2 linked regions of the Tunicatimonas pelagia genome follow. The protein of the gene in region 1 interacts with the protein of each later gene in a pairwise test. Links are inferred from orthologs where the notes say so. Each region holds a gene or a part of one and is shown on either strand. Other genes may lie near its edges.

Evidence for each region. Proteins that work in one complex are often made in the same cells at the same time.
Region 2: the proteins of P0M28_RS23065 (region 1) and hypB interact in binary tests that used the Escherichia coli proteins (3 or more experiments, as listed by UniProt). The link is inferred for Tunicatimonas pelagia from one-to-one orthologs.

What each region holds. Positions count from the first base shown.
Region 1 is NZ_CP120683.1:5,393,073-5,401,099, reverse strand. What follows is about bases 2,871-5,744. They hold P0M28_RS23065 (FKBP-type peptidyl-prolyl cis-trans isomerase), read right to left. Parts: upstream 4,585-5,744; coding sequence 4,156-4,584; downstream 2,871-4,155. Other genes in these bases: P0M28_RS23055 (TonB-dependent receptor), read left to right, coding at 5,046-5,744; P0M28_RS23060 (hypothetical protein), read left to right, coding at 4,729-4,971; P0M28_RS23070 (peptidase domain-containing ABC transporter), read right to left, coding at 2,871-3,994. In the rest of the region: P0M28_RS23080 (TolC family protein), read right to left, coding at 1-383; P0M28_RS23075 (HlyD family secretion protein), read right to left, coding at 418-1,779; more of P0M28_RS23070, read right to left, coding at 1,790-2,870; more of P0M28_RS23055, read left to right, coding at 5,745-7,445; P0M28_RS23050 (DUF4249 family protein), read left to right, coding at 7,451-8,027. UniProt on the Escherichia coli protein: Folding helper with both chaperone and peptidyl-prolyl cis-trans isomerase (PPIase) activities. Chaperone activity prevents aggregation of unfolded or partially folded proteins and promotes their correct folding.
Region 2 is NZ_CP120683.1:4,663,832-4,670,556, forward strand. Bases 1,456-4,320 are described here. They hold hypB (hydrogenase nickel incorporation protein HypB), read left to right. Parts: upstream 1,456-2,459; coding sequence 2,460-3,182; downstream 3,183-4,320. Other genes in these bases: P0M28_RS20015 (hypothetical protein), read left to right, coding at 1,456-2,020; P0M28_RS20020 (hydrogenase maturation nickel metallochaperone HypA/HybF), read left to right, coding at 2,013-2,381; hypF (carbamoyltransferase HypF), read left to right, coding at 3,189-4,320. In the rest of the region: P0M28_RS20005 (hydrogenase maturation protease), read left to right, coding at 1-219; P0M28_RS20010 (hypothetical protein), read left to right, coding at 201-515; more of P0M28_RS20015, read left to right, coding at 521-1,455; more of hypF, read left to right, coding at 4,321-5,549; P0M28_RS20035 (hypothetical protein), read left to right, coding at 5,656-5,883; P0M28_RS20040 (PIN domain-containing protein), read left to right, coding at 5,880-6,302; P0M28_RS20045 (HypC/HybG/HupF family hydrogenase formation chaperone), read left to right, coding at 6,377-6,631. UniProt on the Escherichia coli protein: Involved in the maturation of [NiFe] hydrogenases. Required for nickel insertion into the metal center of the hydrogenase. Exhibits a low intrinsic GTPase activity, which is essential for nickel insertion.

The DNA of each region.
Region 1 (8,027 bases):
TTTCGCTCGTAACCCACTTCCAGGTCAATTGGAAACCACATAGGTATCTTCAAACGGCTGTCCCACGTCTGATAGTAACGAGTGCCTTTGTAGTCTTTGATAGCAAAGTCAGATTGTGCTATCGGGTCTAGCATTCCTCGCGCCATACGCAGATCTTGGAAAGCCAGATCATCAAATAGGTTCGCTCTTCTCACCAAAGGGTGATGGGTAAGAATATGACCGAAAAAGTCATCTATGGTAAATGTCTGGTCTTTCACAACCAGCGAGTCTTGCGAGGCTAAAGTTGAATCCATTTGGCCATAGAGAGCCTGCATCAGGCTGATGACCAGTAGTAGTGCTGTTCCAAATTTTCTTAGGCAGAAATACTTTTGCAAGAGTATCATGTTTTAAACCAAAAGTTGCATAGTGCTTTCGTGTTTATTTGGAGGCGGTTTTTACATCTGCATTCTTCATATCTGGTTCTGCCTCCAAACTTGGCGGGAACCCGTTGTACAGTCGCCACAGTTCGTACCATAGTGGCACATCGTTCAGCATGGCAAAACCCTTTACTCCTGAACCTAACCGTAGTTGTTCGGGCCAATCGCCGTCATTAGAGGGGTCAGGAGTAACTAAGATACGGTATTTCCCTGCTTTGTCATCGGTTTCCACAAAATCTATTACTTTAACGATGCCACCAAATGTTCCTACGGCTACGCTAGGCCAACCGGAGAACTGTAGGGCTGGCCAACCATCAAACTCTAAGCGAACGTGCCGTCCTGTTTCTAATAGTGGCACATCCATCGGTCTTACGTATAGTTCTACCGCTTTATCGGGGTTGCGGGGCATTACCGTTACTACTCCCTCCCCTTCTTTAATCGTCTCACCAATTCCTGTTTTCAACGCTTTCACCACAAAGCCATCCTGAGGAGCGATGATAGAGTAGCGATCTAATCGCTCTTCCACATTGGCGTATTCATTCCGTTGCTTAATCAGGCTACCCGCTGCTTCGGCTAGTTCAGCTCGAGTGAGGCTTAAGTCTGACTCGGCCTTACTAATTTTCTCTAGATAATCAGCTTCAATTGAGTTCAGCTCAATTTGGGCGTTATACAGCTCATTCTGCGTAGCATAAAACTTATTCTCACTAGAGATCAGCTTTGCTTGAGCCTGCTGGGCTTTCTGTTCCTTCTGCTGTAGTTCCGTCAGTGATTTTAGCCCCTCATCGTACAGCACTTGCTGTCGCTCAAACTGATTATCGGCAATATTGGCATTTACCCCTTCAGCTATAAAATCAGTACTATCACTCACAACTTTCAATTCGCTCTGCCTTACTTTATTTCTGGCTTGTTTAAGCTTTAACCGTAGTGCGTCGCGCAAAGCCGCAATCTGGCGTTCCAGCGCCTCAGCTTTTTGTTCTTTAGCGTCAATACTGGCTACCTTTGCCTCAATTTGTTCTTGTAAACGAGGAAGAAGCTGAGGATCAAAGAACTTATCTTTCACATCCCGGATTGTAAGAATCGTATCCCCTTCTTGTACGTATTCACCTTCGTTTACCAGCCAGTTGGTAATCTGCCCCGGAATAGCACTCTGAATTGTCTGAGGACGGTTCTCCGGCGAAAGTGCAGTGACCTCGCCAGTAGCGTTAATGTTCTGCTGCCAGGGCAGAAACAGCACCAGAAACAAAAATATACCAACCCCACCCAGCCACTTAGCCAGCACGCGTCCCGCCCGAGGCGACTGGAGCACATTCATAGACTCCAGCTGGGATAGGTGGTCAGGTTGAGGAAAAATCGCTTTTCTCATTATTTTTCAATTAAGAAGTAATTGGTCTAATATCGTGGTCAATAATTTCTTGAAAATGAGGGTCTTTGCTCACTTCGTCGTAAGTACCCTGGGTAACTATCGCTCCCTCTTTCAATACAATTACCCGGGTACAATTAGTTAAAATAACCGGATCAGTAGATACTGTAATCAATGTCCAGCTGTGCTTAGCATCAGTTAAGTAACGAATCAAACGCTCTTTTACTGATTGCTCGAAGAAGAAAAAGAAATCGTTCAGGATAATAACTTTCGGTTTCTTAGCAATACAGCGAGCCAGAGTGATTTTGTGAGCCAGTCCGGTAGAGAGAGTTTTTCCACCACTCACCAACGGAGTATGCAGTCCTTCAGGTAATTGATTGATTTCGTCGGTAGCACCAACTGCTTCAATCGCTTCAATCGCCGTTTGGTAAGTAGCGTTGGACTTACCAAGCAAAATATTTTCTAACACCGTACCATCAAAGATATCCTCCTGCGACACATTTTTGGCAATATGATCTCTAAGAAAATTCACGTCAATATCACTAAGCGATACATTGTTGTACGTTACCACTCCTTTATAAGAAGGGTAAATGCCATCAATAATATTGACCAACGTAGATTTACCACTGCCAGAGTGCCCAGTAATACAGATACGTTCACCCGGCTTCATTGTTAGGTTTATTTCTTTAAGTACCTTTTTATCGTAGCCAGGGTAGTTGTAATTCAGGTTTTGTATGTCAACCTCAATTCCTTTATCAAAGTACGTTTTGGGCAAACGCACTCCCATTTGGTTCTCCAAGGGCTTATCAGTTACTTTACCGATTTTGTCTACTGCAGTAAGTACATCGTAAACCGTGTCCAGGTTAATAATAATCTTTTCTACGGCCCCAATTACCTGCACAATAATCAGTTCAGAAGCTACAAACTGCCCCAATGTAATCTGTCGGTCAATTACCAAAATTGTACCCAATACCAAAACGCCCGCCGTAATAAGCACTTTGAACATAACAATAAAAGAGAACTGACGAATCAGCACGCCGAAGTGTACCTTGCGGTGTAAGAGATATTGGTTAACATTATAATCGGCCTTCTTTATTGGCAAGCGAGTGGTGCCCGCTACCTTGAAGGAAGATAGAGCGCGCCCTAATTCCTCTAGCCAATACGCCACTTTGTATTTGTACTTCGATTCAATAATAGACGAATCTAGCCCTTTGGCTCCGGTGAAGTAGAATATAGCGACCAGTATTGCCACCAATAACAAGGCAAAGAAAACGAAAAACGGATGATAGAAAGACAGCAGAATTAACCCGAAAAGAATTTGTAACAGTGCCGTTGAAAGGTCAATCAGTATCTTAGGAAGGCCTTTTTGTACGGTCAGAATATCAAAAAAGCGGTTAATCAGCTCGGGGGTATGGTACTTAAACAGGGCCTCAGCATTGATTTTGGGAATGCGGTAGGCAAACTCAAAAGCTGTTTTGGCAAAAACTCGACGTTGCAAAATCTCCACCATAGAAATCTGCATAATCTGCAATACCCCTGATACCAGTATACCCACAATTACCAATGCAATGAGCAGTACCACCGAATTAAACCACATTCCTCCGGCAATAAACCCAACAATTGCTTGGGTTCCCAGCGGCAGGGAAAGGCTAATGATACCTACTGCTATGGCGTAAACATAAACGTAAAAGATGTCTTTTCGCTCGGGCGCCAGCAGTCTAATGAACCGCTGCACCGGAGTGGGGTTCTCCTTATCTTCTTTTTTTCCAACGGTGCTATGAAACGGAAAAGCCGTGACGAACACTACTTCATCGTTTTCGTCAAGATACAGATTACTGGATAGACTACTTACCACTACAGGCTCAAGGGAACCATCATCAGTCACCCGGGCCGCTACGTGCTCCAGCTTTTCGTTGAGCCGTACAAACACTGGCTCAAAATTATCAGACTCATCACCCTTCTCGCGCTGAAACAGTAAAATTGGAAAGTCAGCATCCTTGACAAAATCCTGAAACTTGTCTTGGGCAATACTGTTAGAGATAAACACAAGTTGCATCCGCTCCCCCGCTTCCGAAAGATCGCTGATAAAATCATCGATCGATGTAGGGCACACGGGACACACATTGGTCACGATGTCCTCGAGTTCAGGTAGGGAGTGTTCGTGCTTGAGTGAATCCGAGAAATTATGAAGCAGGGAGGTAATCTGTCGGGTATCCATAAACCGATATTTTCAGAAATCTTTATGATATACGGAGGATGTAATGAAAGGTTTACTATTATAAAAAGCTCTAATACTATTATATCTTTATAAAAGAAAAACTTGCATCTACTACTATGATACAAGTTTTTCCGAACTTAGTTTAGATTCTTAGTAGAATTTTACGTGATTTTCACCAATTCAATATCAAATAGCAAATCCTTCCCTGCCAAAGGGTGGTTTGCATCTAGTACTACCTTATCATCCTTTATCTCAGTGATGGTGACAGGTACTTGCTGCCCTTGGGCGTTCACGGCCAGTTGCTGACCTACTGCCGGAGTAATATCAGGCGGGAAGTCGCCTTTAGAAACTTCCATAATCATCTCTTTCTTTACTTCTCCGTAAGCTTCCTGGCTCGGAATATTTACTTGTTTGCTCTCCCCCACGTTCATACCATCTACTGCTTTTTCAAACCCGGCAATCATTTGGCCTTTTCCTAAGGTAAACTGAAGAGGCTCATTGCGCTTGCGGGAAGAGTCAAATTCAGTGCCATCAGTAAGCGTTCCGGTATAATGTACTTGTACAGTGTCGCCTGCTTTTGCTGCGGTCATGCGTTGGTTATTTAAATAAAAAATAAGTGAATAATTTCGTCGCTAAGAGAAGCCGTTCAGCCGAGCAATAATTCCCACTCACCGAATTAGTTAGCCTTTTATATGATAGATGCTATATCTTCCTAAAAAATTAACAGCTTCACTATGCCTTCACCACAAAGCCCCGAATTAGCATTAAACGAAATTGTATCTCGCCTCAACCATCAGATGACCGGCACCCTAGCCCGGTTGGAAGGATTGTACTTACTATACAAGCAAGAGGGTCAGCTCCGCGATGAATTATGGGAAGCTGCTTTTCAGCAAGCCAAACAAGAAACCTTTGCTGAGCTAAACCGAAGCTTTGCACTCGACGAACCAGTGTATCCGTCTCCACTGAGAGTAGCGTAAATTTATTTTCCTCACGCATTTGTAGAACTTATATTTTTTCAGGCCGTTAAAATCTGGAAACCCACAAAGAAGTAATGCCCCGCTTGTTTTTCGGATTCCTCACTATCGGTGTCCTTCTCCCGCTTTTTGCTTTTAGTCAATCATCATTCACCTTAAACGGCTACGTACGAGATGCCTCGAGCGGAGAAGATCTCATTGGAGCGACCGTTACCATTAAAGAACGGTCGGGCACCGGCACCACCACAAATGTTTACGGTTTTTACTCGCTCACGCTAGCTCCCGGCGACTACACGTTTACGTTCTCCTACTTGGGCTACCAGGCAGTAGAAAAAACTATTTCTCTTAAGGCGAATCAAACGTTATCCGTAGAGCTAACCTCGGGGGAGGTAGAATTGCAGGAGGTAATTGTTTCGGCGGATCGGCCCGATGCCAACGTGCAAGATGTAGCCATGAGTCGGGAGAAGTTACAAATAGAAAAAGTACAGCGGTTGCCCGCACTTTTCGGTGAGGTAGATATTATTAAAACTGTGCAGTTACTGCCAGGCGTAATCAGTGCCGGTGAAGGCACCACCGGATTATTTGTGCGGGGCGGGTCTGCCGATCAGAACCTGGTGCTGCTCGACGGAGCCACCGTATACAACCCTTCCCACTTTCTGGGTTTCTTTTCAGTTTTTAACCCTGATGCCATTAAGAATATCGAGATCTACAAAGGAGGAATTCCCGCTCGCTTTGGTAGCCGATTATCTTCTATTTTGGACATCCAAATGAAGGAAGGAAACAGTAAGAAGTTTAGAGTATCGGGAGGGATTGGGCTAATCTCTAGCCGACTAACCGTAGAAGGGCCAATTAAAAAAGATCAATCTTCCTTTATTCTGTCGGGAAGACGTACCTACGCTGATTTGTTCCTGCGATTATCTCCCGACGAAGATATACGAGACAATATTCTGTATTTCTACGATTTTAATGCTAAAGCGAACTACACGCTGAACGATCGTAATCGGCTATTTTTATCAGGCTACTTCGGCCGGGATAAATTCGGTATTGCCGATCAGTTTGGCTTAGACTGGGGAAACGCTACGGCTACCCTACGCTGGAACCACTTGTTATCAGATAAAGTATTTTTCAACACCACGCTAGTGTACAGCAATTTTGACTACGGCTTCGATATTGATGCTGAGACGGCGGAGTTTACCTGGACATCGCGCTTGAAGGAATACAGTGCCAAATTTGATGGCAACTTCTTTGCTTCTCCTAATCTGGCCATTGACTTTGGCTACCACATTTCCCATTTCGATTTTGAACCAGCCCGAATCATTCCTCAGGGTGAGGGTCTTAACTTCGTGCCACTCATACTAGACAATAAATATGCCCTGGAGCACGCCGTTTACATTGGAAACAACCATCAGCTAAGCCCGCGTATATCGATGGAGTACGGATTACGCTATTCTTATTTCCAGCACATTGGCCCGGGCACGGTACTGCAATACGAGGAAGGCCAGCCTTTATCGGACGAAACGATCAGCGGTGAAACCCAGTACGACCGATTGGAAAATATAGAAAGTTACCACGGTGCCGAACCCCGCTTCGGAATGCGGTACTTGCTCGATAGTGAAAAATCACTGAAGTTTTCTTATAACCGAATGCGACAGTACGTGCAGATTGCCTCCAACGCCACCGCTGGTTTGCCCATTGACCGATGGATTCCAGCAGACACCTACGTTCCACCGATGGTGGGCGATCAGTTAGCACTGGGATATTTTCAAAACCTACGGCAAAATACCATAGAAGCCTCGGTGGAGGTTTACTATAAATGGATGCACGATATTATCGATTTTCTGACCGGAACCGATATTCTACTCAATGAGAATCTGGAAACAGAAATTTCGGTTGGTAGAGGCTGGGCCTACGGAGCTGAGTTTCTGCTTCGGAAAGATGTAGGCCGCACTACCGGCTGGATTGCCTATACCCTCTCCCGCGTTCGTCAGCAAATTGACGGAATTAACTTAGGTCAGCCCTACAACGCCCGCTACGACCGAACTCATGATATTGCGCTGGTACTTTCTCATCAGCTCAACCCTCGGCTTACCTTATCAGGCAACTGGGTCTATAGCACTGGAACAGCCGTTTCCTTTCCATCTGGCCGTTACCAACTAAATGGCTTATCGGTTCCGTACTACGGTGAAGGTGAGCGAAATGCCTTTCGGATGCCCGATTACCATCGGTTCGATGTTTCGGTAGTACTTGAGAATAAGAATAATGAAGAACGGCGTTGGAAGAGCAACTGGAGCTTTTCGGTATACAATGTGTACGGTCGCAAAAACCCGTTCGTCATTACTTTTGAAGATGTATACAACGATGATGTTTCGTTTGACCCAGGAGCGGACGATGAACCCATTACTACTCAGCGACCTGGCTCAATAAAAACGTATTTATTCCGATTTATCCCGTCAATTACCTACAACTTTAAATTCTAGCCGGTATGCGACTATTTACACTATTTTCCGCTATCTCGCTTTTGGCCCTTATTGCTTGTCAGGAAGAAATTACTCTTGATCTGCCTAATGAGAATCCCAAGTTAGTGATTGAAGGTAACCTTACCTACTGGGAATTTGCTCCCGAAAGAAACCATGCTCGGGTGCGGCTTACTACCACCGGGAATTACTACGATGCCAATGCCTCAGTGCCAGTATCTGATGCCCAAGTAATTATTCGGGATCAAGCCAATGAACAAGATTACGTACTGATTGAACAGGAAGATTCGGCAGGATTCTATTTCACGGATGAAATTCCGATAGACTCGGGAAATACCTACACCCTTACGGTAAATTACCAAGAGCAGGTTTACGAAGGCCGGGGCACGGTGCTTCCGGTGGCCGAAGTAGACTCGTTCAGTTACCGTTTTCTGGAAGACTTGTTTTTTCTAGACGATGGCTACTACTTCTTTTTTAGCGGACGCACCCCTAAGGAGCGAGGGACTAATTATTACCGCTTCTTAGTTTACGAAGATGATTCGCTGTACAACGCTCGCGAAGATTTATTGATTCAGAGCGACGAAT
Region 2 (6,725 bases), 730 kb from region 1 along the record:
GACGATCCTATGGTTTTTCTGCATAGTATCAAGTGGGATCAAGCCCTTTCGTATGCCAAGAAATTAATGCAGGATGAGTACCCAGAAGATATTCAGGTGTATTTGATTGCGATTGACAATACCCGCTTAGAGGTAGGTATGTCCGAAGTAGTGCAGCAAGCGGGCGACCGGGTAGTAGAATATATTTTAGAGGAGGCAACATGGACAGCATCACCCTAAAATCGTCTCATTTGTACATTCCGGGCGAGATTGCTACGAAAGTATTTGGCGATGATCCGCAAGCCTATTTGGCTTATCAAGCGGAGCGCGGTACTCTACTTATTGCCGCGGTTTCTCAACAGTGGTTCTACAAAATGCATAAGCCGAGTCAGCACCTGCTTAAAACTAGAAACTTGCAGGGTGACAAAACCATTGCCTTGCACGAAATCCTGATTGATAATGCGCTGGATAATCAGGATCGTGAGTTGGAGTATACTATGCAAGATACCTCTGGTATTTTGAAGATTAATTTGTAAGAAGCATGATAACTATTTACCTAAATAAAACCCGTCAGGCTGAAGTGGCGCAAATCATCGATGCTGTGCCTCGGCTATCGGAGTTAATAACGATTACTACCGAAGACGCTTTAGTGGCGAATTTGATCGTAGACGAACGAGGTATCATCATGCCGCTAAATTGGGACAACAACGCTCCGCCTTTTCTGATGAGCAGTCCGGTAGCATTTAGTTCTGAAACCCTACTAGGCTACATTTTCATAGCCTTGGGCAACTACGCCGAGGCTCAAAACTACCTTGCAAAGCACCCCAAACTCTACAATGAAGTGATTAGCCTTGGCTGTTTACAGACCAATCAACCGCTACCTAACGAGTTAGCGGATACTCTGGATAAAGAAGGTTGTCGTTCTAATCACAATATAGCGTTGCTTCAACAATATGGCCTTTGGCCTTTGGCAGTAACGTTAGCCGAAGTGCAGCAGATGTATCAGAAAGCGTTGGCAATTGCACCAGACAATGAGCATCATGCTTTCACGCTGAAGCAATATGCTACTTTACTATTAGATACCAACCAGGGTGCCAAAGCAGAAGAATTACTGCAACAGCATCTTTCCCAAGATTTATCTGAGGAAGCTTCCTACGCCCTGAAGTCGGTTCTGATTAGTGCTTGGATGGCGCGTTTGTCAGTGCCCTACGATGAGAATCGGATTAATAGCCTAAAAGATTTGCTTTGGGAGACGCTGACGTATCTGGAGCGACAGGAGCGAATGGCTGAGGTAGGCTTACTACTGATTGATGCTTCCGAAGTAGCCAATATCTCTGAGAGTTATTCGGAATCCTTAGGGTATATCAATCGGGCATTGGATATTTTTCGGGCGCAGGATTTACCTGAACTGGCGGGAAGTAGTCTATTGAGAAAAGGAACCTTGTTGTACACTTGGGCACAGAACGGTAACCCTCAGTTTTACAAACCAGCCATTGATACCTATCAGGAAGCTCTGAAAGTTTTTAAGCGGGATGAGGCTCCCGAAACCTTCGCTCAGATTCACGCGCACTTGGGAGTACTCTACGCGGAAATGTCAGATTTGCAGCAGAAAAAAGGAATCTGGGCGGCGGTATCAGCCACGTCATTTCAGGAAGCATTAGTTTTCTTTACCAAAGAAGCGCATCCGTATGAATACGGACTGGTTTGTAATAACTACGCCAATGCCCTGACGAAGTATCCGACTGCTTTGCGAATTGATAATTACGAAAAAGCATTAGAATATTATAAAGAAGCATTAGCGGTTCGTACCTCGGTATATCCTTACGAGCGGTCAATCACCTTACTCAATTATTTGGAAGCCAGTTGGTTTCTGGATAATGGAGACGATAATTTTAATCAAACTCGGTACCAGGATATGCTCAACAAAGCTCAGGAAGTGAAAACGTTAGTAGATGCACCAGATTTGCTAACTGAAGCTGATCGACATTTGGAGGAGCTAGCCCGATTAGAACAGGAAGCTAAAAGTGAAGGCTATGCATGAGATGTCTCTGGTTCGCAGTATTTTCCGAACGCTGGAAGATGAATTTCCCGCTGATAAAATGAACCGATTGGCACAGGTGAATTTGCAGGTGGGCTTACTCGCTAATGTAGAACCTATTCTAATGCAAAGCGCTTTCCAAGCCTTGACCGAAACCGACAAGCAGTACGAAGCAGTGAAACTAGAGATTGAAACCGTACCCGTAGCCATCTACTGCTCCGCTTGCGATCATAAATCGGAAGTGCATCAGTACAAGTTTGTGTGCGAAGAGTGCGGACAACTGAACAACAATGTAGTCCAGGGAACCGAGTTACTTATTCACCAAGTACATTTTAATGAAAAATTGATAGTGGAAAATGGATAATGAAAAGTGACCGCCGTGCGGTGGAAAATGCAATAATTAATTATCAACTATCAATTGTCACCTTTCAACTAAAAAACTATGGCAATAGAAAAATCAAGCAAGGGAGCGAGAGGAAGCGTACAGTGCGAAAATACCTCGCTTAACCTATTAAAAGCCAACGACTTTGTGGCTGAGAATATTCGCAAGGAGATGCAGCGAAGAAATATTCTGATGATTAATATCACTTCGTCGGCTGGTAGTGGAAAAACGACTTTGTTGCAGGAAACAGCTCGTCGTATTAGCAATCAGGTAAAAATGAAGGTGCTGGTAGGCGATCTAGAAACCGAGCGAGATGCTGCCCGAATCCGAGATGCCGGAGTGGAAGCCTTACAAATTGTAACCGGAGGTATCTGTCATTTAGAAGCTCAGATGGTATGGCAAGCAATGGATCAGGTCGATCTGGATGGAGTAGAACTGCTGATTGTAGAAAATGTAGGTAACCTGGTATGCCCGGCTTCTTTCGATTTGGGCGAAGACTACCGAGTCACCCTAATGGCAACTACCGAAGGAGATGATAAGCCGAAGAAGTATCCCCGGATGTTCCTAACCAGTGATCTGATGCTGGTATCGAAGGCTGACCTACTGCCGTATTTACCTTTCTCGGTAGAAGCAGTCACCCAGGATGCCCGCGAGGTGAATCCCGATATTGAAATGATTCAGGTTTCCAGCACCAGCGGCGAAGGTATTGATGCCTGGTGTGAGTGGTTGCTGGATAAAGTTCGAGAGAAACAAGAAAGTCAGACTCAGGAAGCATCTGTATAATTTCTTTTGCCAACCTATCAAATCCATATTCAAGGGCAAGTGCAGGGGGTGGGATTCCGCCCCTTCATCTATCAGCTTGCCCAGCGATTTAGCCTCACCGGGCAGGTGAGCAACCGTAGTGATGGGGTGCGGGTTTTAGTGAATGCTTCACAACCAGTAGCGCAGCTATTTCTCGAGGCAATCCTTGAGGAGCATCCGCCGATAGCCCGAATCACTAACGATAGTCTTCAAGAAGTAGCTTCCCAAGAGTTTCGTGACTTCTCAATCGTTCACAGCGAAAGTACCCACCATCGGGATGTTTTACTCACGCCGGACTTGGGACTATGCCCTGCTTGTCGATCTGAATTAAATCAGAAAGATAACCGCCGCTACCATTATGCCTTTACTAATTGTACCCACTGCGGCCCCCGCTACTCCATCATCAAGGAATTGCCTTACGACCGCGCTACCACTGCTATGGCTCCATTTGAATTATGTGTGGATTGCCAGCAAGAGTACGATGACCCGACCGACCGACGCTACTATGCCCAGGCCAATACCTGCCCCCAGTGTCCAATTACATTCGCGCTTTATGATGCCCAAGGAAAATTAATCACTAATCATCCCGGAACTGAGTCCGGGACAGGTCAACCATCAATCATTAATCAGGTTGTTGAAAAGTTGCGGGGCGGAGCGATCATTGCCATCAAAGGAGTAGGTGGTTATTTACTGGTCTGCGATGCTACCAACGCTGAAGCAGTAAGTACATTAAGAAAAAGAAAACATCGCCCGACCAAACCCTTTGCAGTCATGTATCCTTCATTGGATCAGCTGCGACAGGATATTCCAGTAAGTAAAGAGGTTAAGAAGTTGCTAACGAGTTCGGTGTCACCAATTGTGCTACTTCCAGTAACTGATGCGGGAAAACAGCGATTAGCATTTAACCGGCTGGCGCTCCAGCAAATAGCTCCCAACTTACAGCAAGTAGGAGTAGTGTTACCTTACGCTCCGCTATTTGAAATTTTGATGCAAGAAGTAGGTAAGCCAGTGGTAGCTACCAGTGCTAATATCAGCGGTTCACCCATTGTTTATACCGAAGAAGCTGCTGAACGCCAACTATCGTCATTAGTTGATTTTCGTCTGACGTATAACCGAGAGATCGTTATTCCCCAAGATGATTCGGTGGTTCGGTTTAATCCAGAGGCTAAACAAAAAATTATACTACGGCGCTCACGAGGAATGGCACCTACATTGGTATTGCCGGAACCACTAACTTCTGATAAAAACATTCTGGCGATGGGCAGTGATCTGAAAAGCACCTTCGCCTATACTCACTGCGGCAACCAGTATGTTAGCCAATATTTGGGTGATTTAGCCAGCTACGATTCGCAGCAAAGCTATCGTAACGTATTATCCCACCTGCTCGAGTTATTTGATGCCCAGCCAGAAGTTATTTTAACCGATCAGCATCCGCAGTATTTCTCTAAGCAATTAGGTAAGCAGTTGGCTAAAGAGTTTCAGGTATCCGTAGAAACCGTTCAGCACCATCAAGCCCATTTTGCAGCAGTGCTGGGTGAGAACCAATTGATTGATGCCGATGAATCTGTGCTGGGAGTGATTTGGGATGGAACTGGTTTAGGCGACGACGGGCAAATTTGGGGTGGCGAATTCTTTATGTATCAAAACTATTCCTTCGAACGAATAGCTCACCTCGAGTATTTCCCACATTTGATGGGAGATAAAATGGCTCATGAGCCTCGCCTATCGGCTTTGTCATTGACCAACGGAAGCTATGTTGTTCAGCAAAAATTTTCTACGACAGAATGGAAGCATTACACCCAACAAGTGAATCGAGCTGATGGATTTAAAACCTCTAGCGTGGGTCGTTTATTTGACGGAGTAGCCAGTATTTTAGGTCTGATTGATCGGGCTACCTACGAAGGTGAAGCTGCGCTGTTACTGGAAACTGTTGCAAATGATTATATTGAACGTTATGGTTATGGGAAACTAACCAGTTACTTCAGTGAGACTGAGATTAGAGAAACGGTTCCTTATCAATCGTTGATAGATGAAATTCTTCGAGATAAGGACGAGCATAGCAATAAATTCATTGCGGCTCGCTTTCACTACTCACTAGCTGATTGTATCCAAAAAGTAGCTCAGCAGCAAGGTACCAAGAAAATAGCGATGAGTGGCGGTGTGTTCCAGAATGCTCTGCTAGTGGATATGGTTCATAAACTAATGGCGGATGACTACGAACTATTTTTCCACCACCAATTATCACCCAACGATGAAAATATATCCTTCGGTCAATTGGCTTACTACCAAATTCAGCAAAAGGCACACGTGCCTACAGTAACAAGAGGCGAATCAATGGAGACTTTGTGAGCGCGTATCAGCAGTAGTGCTTAGTTAGTTATCAGACCAGATGCGCGAGGTAAATACAAAGCCACAAGAAAATAGTAAATTGCAGAAAGGATTTAACTTGAATGATATGATAGAATTTAAGATTCAACTGGAAGAAAGTGTTGTACAGGTGTTTGGACGCAAACAGGTGGAAGACTACTTGCAGGATTTTGTAAAACAGATGTTACTTAAAGCAGCGGCTCAAGACGTGTTAGAAGACCTACAGGATACTGATCTGCAAAACGACCAAGAGTGGCAAACCGCACGTCATTTGGCATGGCAACAAGAGAAGCATAAATACTTCGCAGATAAATGACCGACTTTGTAATTGATGCTAATGTTCTAATGAGCATTCTTATAAGTGGTAAAGTAGGCTACAGACCTATTTTATCCTTCAATAGCTTTATCTTACCAGACTTTGCTTTTGTAGAAGTAGAGAAGTACAAAGACGTTTTAAAGAATAAAACCAAAGTATCTGAAACCCAATTTACTAAGTGGACTTACTTCGTTTTTACTAATCTGACAATCCTTCCTCAGTACGTTTTAGAGAAAAGTATTTTAGACAAATCTGAACAGCTATTAGAAAAGGTTGATTTGAAGGATATCAGTTACGTGGCATTAGCAATGCAGCTAGATTTACCACTTTTGACTCGGGATAAACCTTTGTACAAAGGGTTAAGAAAGCAAGGGTTTAGAAAAGTACAACTGTTTGATGATTATTTAAGAAGTCTGTAACCTGTGATGCAGTAAAAAGACAAAGCAACTATCCATTGTTCATCGGCCGCCGACGCGGTGTCAATTAATAACTTATGTGTCTAGCAATTCCCGGAAAGATCAAATCAATAGAAATGCAGTACGACGGTACGGTGCGAATGGCGCAGGTACTGTTCGGTGGCATCACCAAAGAAGCCACGCTCGAGATGGTTCCTCACGCCCAAGAAGGCGACTACGTGCTGGTTCACGTAGGAGTGGCCATTAGCGTAGTAGACGAAAAAGAAGCGAAAGAAACCTTCCAATATCTTAAGGAAGTTGGTGAACTAGACGAACTAAACCCAGAAGTCTGACCAACGAAAATTACTCTCAAAATGAGTACATTTTGGAAGGCTTTGCTATATATTAATCCGAAGATGGAATGACTTCTCAAAGATGTTACACTTT